Regions from separate parts of the Paraburkholderia sp. EG304 genome, predicted to be linked through region 1. Evidence: riboswitches for the same ligand, from Rfam matches in the RefSeq annotation. Region 1 holds a riboswitch; the other holds the start of a gene.
The links. Region 1 has a riboswitch for cobalamin ahead of cobA (uroporphyrinogen-III C-methyltransferase). Riboswitches for the same ligand answer to the same signal wherever they lie in the genome.
Positions count from the first base shown of each region.

Region 1 (4,412 bases):
TGAAACGGCAGTTGTGGTCTGAAGCGAGCAAGGCCGAACGCGAGCGCGCCGAAGGTCTGCGCCATCGCCTGCGCCGAAATCACCGCAAGCACTGGCACGCCGAACGTGGTCGCCAGATCGGCGCTGCTCGGCGTGCCGTCGAACAGGCCCATCACGCCTTCGATCAGGATCAGATCGGCTTCTTGCGCCGCTTGCGCGAGCAGGTTGCGGCACGCGCTTTCGCCGACCATCCATAGATCGAGCGACAGCACTGGCGCGCCGCTCGCGCGCGCGAGGATCATCGGATCGAGAAAATCCGGCCCGCTCTTGAACACGCGCACGCGACGTCCGAGCCGCCGGTGATAGCGCGCGAGACCCGCGGTGATCGTGGTCTTGCCTTGTCCCGACGCGGGCGCGCTGATGAACAGCGCGGGGCACGCAGCGGAGGAAGTCCCCTTGGGGGATGCGGACATCGCTCAGAACTCCACGCCGCGCTGCGCCTTCACACCCTGCTCGCGATACGGATGCTTGATCGCGCGCATTTCGGTGACGAGGTCGGCGGCTTCGATCAGCGCATCGGGCGCATGGCGTCCGGTCACGACGACGTGCAGCATCGGCGCGCGCGCTTTGATCACCGCGAGCACTTCGTCGAGCGGCAGGTACTCGTACTTCAGCACGGTGTTCAGCTCGTCGAGGATCACCATCTGGTAGTCGCCGCTTTCGATCATCCGCCGCGCTTCGTTCCAGCCCTTGCGCGCGGTCGCCATATCGGCTTCGCGATTCTGCGTGTTCCACGTATAGCCGTCGCCCATCGTGACGAAATCGCATTGCGCGATTGCGCCGAGGAAATCGCGCTCCGACGTATGCAGCGCGCCCTTGATGAACTGCACGACGCCCAGCCGCATGCCGTGGCCGAGCACCCGCACGGCCATGCCGAACGCGGCCGTGCTCTTGCCCTTGCCCGTGCCGGTGTTGACGATCAGCAGGCCTTTTTCGACGGTCGCGCTGGCCTGCTTCTTTTCGTGGCCTTCGCGGCGGCGCTCGGTCATGCGTTGATGCGATTCGGGGTCGGTTTTCATCGAAGGTCCTGGTCTTGAGGGGCGGGATGGAAGGGCGCTACGTCGCCGGCTGCGGTGTCGGTCGCCGCCGCAATTGCAATGGTGATACCAGCGTGCGTGGTCTTGGGTACGACCAGACGTGCGGTTTGCGCGATTGTCGCGGAGACCGAAGCTGCTGCCGCCAGTAGCGCACACGGTTCGCACACACCGTCGACACCAAGATGCGCGCGCGCGGCCGCCGACGGCGACGCGACCGGCGCGGCCGCGATCTGCTCGCGGCTGAACAGTTGCAGCGGCAGTTGATGGCGTGAACAGAATTCGAGCAGACCTGCTTCGTTGGCTTTCGTGTCGATCGTCGCGATGGTGTGGATCCGCTCGAAGGCATTCGAACCGAGTGCTGCGCGCACGGCGGCTTCGATGTCGCCGGCATCGCTGTGCAAGCGGCAACCTATGCCGACGCTTAGCGTTTTGAGCGCGTTCGCAGCTTGTTCGTGATCGACTCGGCCATCGCGGTTCGCCGCTTCACGTGCAAGCGCGAGCGAGGCCACGCCGCCGATCACGACGATCGCCGGCGAGCCGAGCCCTGCGCGCACGACCGCCTCGGCAAACTCGCGCAGCGGCGCGAGCACGTGACGCTGCTCGGGCCGCGTCGCCGACTCGATCGCCGCACAGGGTGTATCGGCGGACATGCCGGCCGCGAGCAACGCGGCGACGATTTCGCCGAGCCGCCGCATGCCCATATAGATCACGATCGTCATGCGGGTCGCGGCGAGCGCGGCCCAGTCCGGTTCGCCGCTGCCGGCGCCGTGGCCGGTGACGAACACGACGCCCTGCGCGTAATCGCGATGCGTGACCGCGATGCCGAGCGTCGCGGGTGCGGCGATGCCGGCCGTAATGCCGTTGATCACGTCGACTTCGATACCCGCCGCCTGCAGCGCCTGCAATTCTTCGCCGCCGCGGCCGAACACGAACGGATCGCCGCCCTTGAGCCGCGCGACGCTGCGTCCCGCGCGCAGATGCCCGAGCATTTGCGCGACGATGTCCGCTTGCGGCGTCGACGGATGGCCGCCGCGCTTGCCGACGTACACGACTTGCGCGTTGGCGCGTGCAAACTGCAGTACGTCGGGATTGACCAGATCGTCGACCAGCACGACATCGGCCTGCGCGAGCGCACGGGTGGCCTTCAGCGTCATCAGTTCGACGTCGCCGGGACCGGCGCCGATCAGCCAGGCGCGCGTCATCGCGGCGTGCATGGCGGATGCCATGCGGAGATGGGAGGAGAGAAGCGGCGTGCGACGGTGCACGCGGCGGTGAATATAGAGGTCATGCAGTACAGCGAATCCGGGCGCGGCCACTCATGCGGCTCGCGGCGGATTCTTCAGAGAGAGAACGCCACGAAACGCGCGATGCCACGTTTCTACGCCTTCACATCCGTTCCCCGCGGATTCCGGCGGCCGGCGGCGCAACCTGATGCACGGGTGCATGGGGCGCCGCCTCCGCGTCTGGCCGGTATCCGGGCTGGCGGCCTCACGCGTTTCGCCTTCCCGTCCTTGTTCGCGAATCTGCGGATTCGCGGGGCAGTGGCATCAAAAAACGCATGCGCGGCACGGTGGAATCGAAGCTGGATCGAATCGCGCGCCGCAGGTCGCTTACCGTTGCGGGGACAGCACAGGTTGAACGCGCGACGCGCTGCCTGTTTCCCGTTTAACTGCACATGCGAGTGCATGTGCGGGCACCAAACGCGCGCATACGATAGCACATGGCGCCTTGCCAGATAAGCCTCGGCGACGCTTTCCGGCGGCCTGCGTTCCTTGACTGCGCATGCCCGGGGGCCTACACTCGCACGCACTTTGGGTGCTCGCGTGCGCGTTCGTGCGCATGCAGTTAAACGGGAAACAGGGAGCCATCTGCGCTAGAGCGGCTAACCTGTGCTGTCCCCGCAACGGTAAGCGAAAAGCGGTTCCGGGTTGATAGCCGGGCACCGCGGTGCCGGCTTCGATGTCCTCGCGCAAGGTCGCGTCGACATATCACCACTGGACGAGAAACCACTCGGCCGGGAAGGGGAAGCGGCGCTTTCGCCAGCCCGGATACCGGCCCGAAGAAGCAGAACGACCGCCGCGGGGATGCGGCGGCGCGTTCATGACCTCAGTTCCGTTTTCTGTATTTCCGTTGTCGCGGCAATGCCGTCGTTCGTCCCCGTGTCTGGTGATCGCTGGTACTGTGCGCGTGATTCATTCGCTCCGTTCGCCAGCCGATGCCGACCGATGCGCGGACTTTGCGGCAGACCGATGCAACGCAAAGGGATGGACCTCACGATGCAAACTCAATTGCGCAAGATTCCCGTCACGATCGTCACCGGCTTTCTCGGCAGTGGCAAAACGACGTTGCTGCGGCACATCCTCAAGCATGCGGGCGGCAAGCGCATTGCGGTGATCGTCAACGAGTTCGGCGAACTCGGCATCGACGGCGAAATCCTCAAGGGCTGCGGCATCGGTTGCGATGAAAACGGCGTCGAGACCGAAGGGCAATTGTATGAACTCGCGAACGGCTGTCTGTGCTGCACCGTGCAGGAAGAGTTTTTCCCGGTGATGGAAAAACTCGCGGAGCGGCGCGACGAACTCGATCACGTGTTGATCGAAACCTCGGGGCTCGCATTGCCGAAGCCGCTCGTGCAGGCGTTCAACTGGCCGCAGATCCGCAACGGCTTCACGGTCGACGCGGTGGTGACGGTGGTGGACGGCCCGGCCGCCGCAAGCGGCCAGTTCGCCGAGAACCCGGTCGCGGTCGATGCGCAGCGCAAGGCCGATCCGAATCTCGATCACGAGTCGCCGCTGCACGAGCTGTTCGAAGACCAGTTGTCGGCCGCCGATCTGGTGATTCTGAACAAGACCGATCTGATCGACGACGCGCGGCAGCACGAAGTGGAAGCCGCGATCCGCGCGGAGATTCCGCCGCAGGTAAAGATCGTGCGCGCGCAGCAGGGACAGCTCGACCTGCATACGCTGCTGGGGCTCGAAGCGGCGTCGGAGCAGACGATCCACCTGCGGCACGACCACCACGGTTCCGCCGACGACCCCGATCATCATCACGACGAATTCGATTCGGTCGTCGTGCAGGCATCGGTGCCGTCGCGCGACGCGGCGCTCGCCGCGTTGCAGACGCTGGTCGAAAACCACACGATTTACCGTGTCAAAGGCTTCGCGGCACTGCCGGGCGCGGCGATGCGTCTGGTGATCCAGGGCGTGGGCCGGCGCTTCGACAGCTACTTCGACCTGCGCTGGCAGGCGGGCGAAAACGGCGACGGCGCCCCGAGCCGCTTTGTGCTGATCGGAGAAGACCTCGATCGACCCGCGCTGCAACAGGCTTTCGACGCGG
Region 1 covers NZ_JBKGUA010000013.1:6,984-11,395, reverse strand. Annotated here, with positions in the region: gene ACLFKU_RS17345 (cobyrinate a,c-diamide synthase) at 1-452, opposite strand, end outside; gene cobO (cob(I)yrinic acid a,c-diamide adenosyltransferase) at 456-1,058, opposite strand; gene ACLFKU_RS17335 (cobalamin biosynthesis protein) at 1,055-1,489, opposite strand; partial or broken gene cobA (uroporphyrinogen-III C-methyltransferase) at 1,553-2,278, opposite strand; cobalamin riboswitch at 2,524-2,792, opposite strand; cobalamin riboswitch at 2,873-3,151, shown strand; gene cobW (cobalamin biosynthesis protein CobW) at 3,353-4,412, shown strand, end outside.

Region 2 (4,412 bases), on a different contig from region 1:
CCGGGCTCCGGACAGCTCGAATGGTAGAAGAGCACGCCATCGCCGACCTGCATCACGTCGCGCATGAAGTTGCGCGCCTGATAGTTGCGCACGCCGGTCCACGGCAAGGTGCGATGCGGTGCGTTGGCGAGGTCGTCGATGCTTGCTTCGTCCGGTTCGGACTTCATCAGCCAGTAGCGCATGAATCGGCGTGAGCGTGTGAGATTGAACGAGGCGCCAACAACAGGCGCGTGCGGAAAAGCCCCTGAAACAGGCACTCAAACGAAAAAACGACGACCAAAGAAAAACGGCATCGAACCGAAGTCCGATGCCGTTCCAGATAAGGTCCCCGCCTTAGCCGCTAGGCCGGCATCCTGAACCGAGGGTTCAGAATTGGTCGCAGTTAGCAACACTTCGGGTACATCAGACAGAGTGACGCGCACACCCGTGCTACAAATTTCCGCAACCGTGCACATGGCATTGGTTCAAGGAATATATGACCTTGGCGAACCAGGCAGGGAAGCTAAACAGATGAAGCTACAACACAAACCGTTGAACAAGTGACCGGTTCGAAACCGGCCTGCTATTGAGTCAACTACTGCTTACTGCATGCTGTACTGCTCAATCACAGTACCTAGTTGTTCGTTCATTTGCTGCATTGTACGCCGGATTTCTTCAGCAGGAAATGCTTCTCCGTGTCGCACGCTGCTTTGCAGCTTAAGCAGTTCCGATGCCAGCGACAGCGCCGCCATCACCGCGATGCGATCGGTGCCGCGCACATTGCTGGCGCTGCGAATTTTCTTCATCTCGGCGTCGACGCGCGCGACCGCCTCGAGCAGCGCGCCTTCCGTTTCAGGCGAACAGGCGAGACGGTAGGGTACTTCGAGAATCGATACTTCGATCTGCTTGGTGGTCATGCGCTTTCTCCGTGTCGGCTCACGTCGCCTGCCGCTTCCTCGTGTTCGGGCTCGGCGGACTCGAGCAGATCGAGCTGGTTATCCGGTTCGCTGCTCGCGCGTGCGCGCGGCAATTTTTCGAGAATCGCATTCAGGCGCACCTGAGCGTCGTCGATCTTGGCGGACAGCGCGTCGCGTTCAGCTTGCAGTGCGTCGCGCTCGGCACGCAATTGCGCGAGTTCTGCGTGCGTGGCTTGTACTTCCGCACGCGTTTGCGCGAGCTGCTCTTCGAGCGCGATCCGCGCTTCATTGTGGCGCTGGCTGATCGCAATCAGCTTGCCGATGTTCTGGGAGAGTGATTCGAGTTCGGTGAGCATGTGCTGCGTCCTCTAAAGACATCGCATTTTAGCGCGGAATATTACAGGTTCCGACAATTGTCTCGTTTCGAGACGTAACAGCATCGCTTCGTGCAGGTTCGTTGCGAGTCGTGTCGTCGACCATAAGATAAAAGACCGGCAATCCATCGGACAATAACCTGCATTCGACAGAACGGATTGCGCTCCGGTTGGCGTTTCTTGACGCCCCGCGAAGCCGCTCCTACACTTCCCGCACTCTGGTGCCCGCGCGCGCTTTTCGGCGCGCGCAGTTAAACGGGAAGCAGGGCGCGCGCGGTGCCAAACCGGATGCGCGAACCTGCGCTGCCCCCGCAACGGTAAACGACCGCATGTGATGTGCTCATGCAGGTCGGTCCTGGTCGCAAGGTTGGAAGTTCAATCTGCGAGTGTGCCACTGCGCGTCACGCGTGGGAAGGCGGGATCGATGTGTCGTAGCCCGGATACCGGCCAGAAAAGAGGGACGTCCCCCGCGAAAACGTTAAACAAGGGGGCGCCTCGTGACGCGTCGGCCCGCGGGGAAGCAGGCCGCGCACGCTATCCACAGGAATGTCATCCCATGTTGTCCCCCATCGCCCGCGCGACGCTGCTCGCGTTCGCGAGCATGCCGCTCGTCGTGCATGCGCAAAGCGCCGAGCCTGTGTCTTCATCGTCCACTGCGGATGCAAGCACCGCGAACGCCGCAAACGTTGCCGATTCGTCATATCCCGCTTCCGCCGATGCGTCGGGCAACGTGCTGTCGCCGATCGTCGTGACCGCGCAGCGCGGCGCGCAAGCGTTGCGCGATGCGATCCCGCAGACCACGCAGTTCGATCAGCAGGACATCGCCGACACGACCGCGACCGATCTGCCCGGCTTGCTGCGACTCGCGCCCGGCGCGCAAATCTCGCGCACGGGTGGCCCCGGTTCGACCACGAGCCTCTTTCTGCGCGGCGCGTCGTCGACACAATCGCTGCTGCTGATCGACGGCGTGCGCGTCGATTCTGTGAGTCTCGGCTCCGCTCAGCTCGCACAGATCCCGCTCGACCAGGTCGATCACGTCGAAGTCGTGAACGGCAACGTGTCGGCGTTGTACGGTTCGGGCGCGATCGGCGGTGTCGTGCAGGTGTTCACGAAAGACGGCGGCGATCATCCGCCGCGCTTCAATTTTTCTGTCGGCTACGGCAGCTATCACACGCAGACGCAAACGGCCGGCGTGAACGGCGCGCTCGATCAGGACGGCCGCACGACCTTCAACATTTCGCTCGCGCGCACGAAGGGCGACGGCTTTTCGTCGCTCAATCCGCTCGAGGCGCCAGCCGCAAATCCGAACGCGAACGGCAATCTGAACGAGAGCATCAGCGCGTCGCTGCGCCACAAGTTCAACGACAAGTGGGACGCGGGCGTCAGCTACTTCCAGTCGAACAACAACAACAGCTACGACAATGCGTACGGCGTGCCGACCGATCTGAACAACCTCTATAGCAAGGTTCGCCAGGCGTCCGTGTTCGCGAACGGCAAGCTGACCGACTGGTGGACCACCCACTTCACGCTCGCCGAGGGCGACGACCGCAGCGTCTCGAACACCAATGGCATCTACGACGACCGCTTCGATACCGACAATCGCCAGTACACGTGGCAGAACGATTTCGCGCTCGCCGCGAACCAGAAGCTGCAGCTCGGCTACGAGCATCTCGAACAGACTCTCGACTCCGACACGTTCGCCGCGCCCGACCGTCACGTCGATTCGGTCTTCGCCGGCTACAGCGCGCGCTTCGGCCGCAACCAGATTCAGGCCAACGTACGCCGCGATCAGTACTCCGATTTCGGCGGAGCGAACAGTTACTATCTCGGCTACGGTTTCGACATCACGTCGCACTGGAAGGTAACCGCAAGCTATTCGGATGCGTTCCGCGCGCCGAGCTTCGACGATCTGTACTATCCGATCAGCGGCAACCCGTCGATCCAGCCCGAGCGCAGTCACTCGGTCGAAGCCGGTTTGCAGTACGCGACCGATGCGCTCGGCGTGATGCGTCTGAACGCATTCCAGACGCGCTATACGAATCTGATCAACTACGTACAGACGATCCCCGGCATTTATCTCGCGGAGAACGTCGGCCATGCGAAGGTGCAGGGACTCGAAGGATCGTGGAGCGGTCATGTCGGCAAGACCGACGTACGAGCGACGTTGACGCTGCAGAACCCGGTCGATCTCGACAGCGGTACCGACCTCGTGCGGCGCGCGCGACGCTTTGGGTCGTTCGCGGTGAATCGCAGCATCGGTGGATGGCGGGTCGGCGGCGAGTGGATCGTCAGTGGTCCGCGTCCAGACAGCACCGGCAACCTCGGCGGTTATGGCATCGTGAATCTATCGGCGCGCTACAACATCACGAAGGCGTGGTACGTCAGCGCGCAAATCGACAATCTGTTCAACAAGGACTATGAAACGGCCTACTCGTATAACTCGCCGCGACGCGGTGCGTATGTCACGCTCGGCTGGCAGCAGCAGTGACGCGCGCGCCGGGCTGCCCGCATGCGTGAGCGCACGCGGATGAGTCGCGCGTCCGGTTCGCTGTCCGCCGCGATGGCAACGCCACGCCCGATGAATGCGAAACGCGCGGCCGCGATCTGGCTCGGACTCGCGCTCGCCGCCGTCGCGCTGCTCGGCGCGTCGCTCGTGCTCGGCAGCGTGCCGCTCGCGCCGTCGCGCGTGCTTGCGGCGCTCGTGCCAACGCACACGTTCGGCGCCACGGGCAGCGACGATCTCACCGGCGAAATCGTGCGCACGTTGCGATTGCCGCGCGCGCTCGCGGGCTTCGCGTGCGGCGCGTTGCTGGCGCTCGCCGGCGCGCTGCTGCAGGTGCTGCTGCGCAATCCGCTGGCCGAGCCGTACGTGCTCGGCGTGTCGGGCGGCGCTGCCAGCTTCGCGCTGGTCGCGATGATCGCGGGCGGCGCCTGGTGGATCGTCGATGCGAGCGCGTTCGCCGGTGCGTTCGTGTCGATCCTGCTGGTGCTCGGACTCGCGCGTCGCGAACTGTGGCGCGGCGAGCCGCAGGATACGTCGCCGCGTTTGCTGCTGACCGGGGCGGTGATCGCGGCCGGGTGGGGCGCGATGATCACGCTGCTGCTCAATCTCGCGCCCGATAGCCGTCTGCGCGGCATGCTG
Region 2 covers NZ_JBKGUA010000011.1:77,042-81,453, forward strand. Annotated here, with positions in the region: gene ACLFKU_RS15640 (EVE domain-containing protein) at 1-182, opposite strand, end outside; RNA gene ssrS (6S RNA) at 322-503, opposite strand; gene ACLFKU_RS15650 (cell division protein ZapA) at 582-896, opposite strand; gene ACLFKU_RS15655 (ATPase) at 893-1,252, opposite strand; cobalamin riboswitch at 1,473-1,737, shown strand; gene ACLFKU_RS15660 (TonB-dependent receptor domain-containing protein) at 1,827-3,758, shown strand; gene ACLFKU_RS15665 (FecCD family ABC transporter permease) at 3,798-4,412, shown strand, end outside.
Region 2: another riboswitch for cobalamin. It lies ahead of ACLFKU_RS15660 (TonB-dependent receptor domain-containing protein); the one in region 1 lies ahead of cobA (uroporphyrinogen-III C-methyltransferase).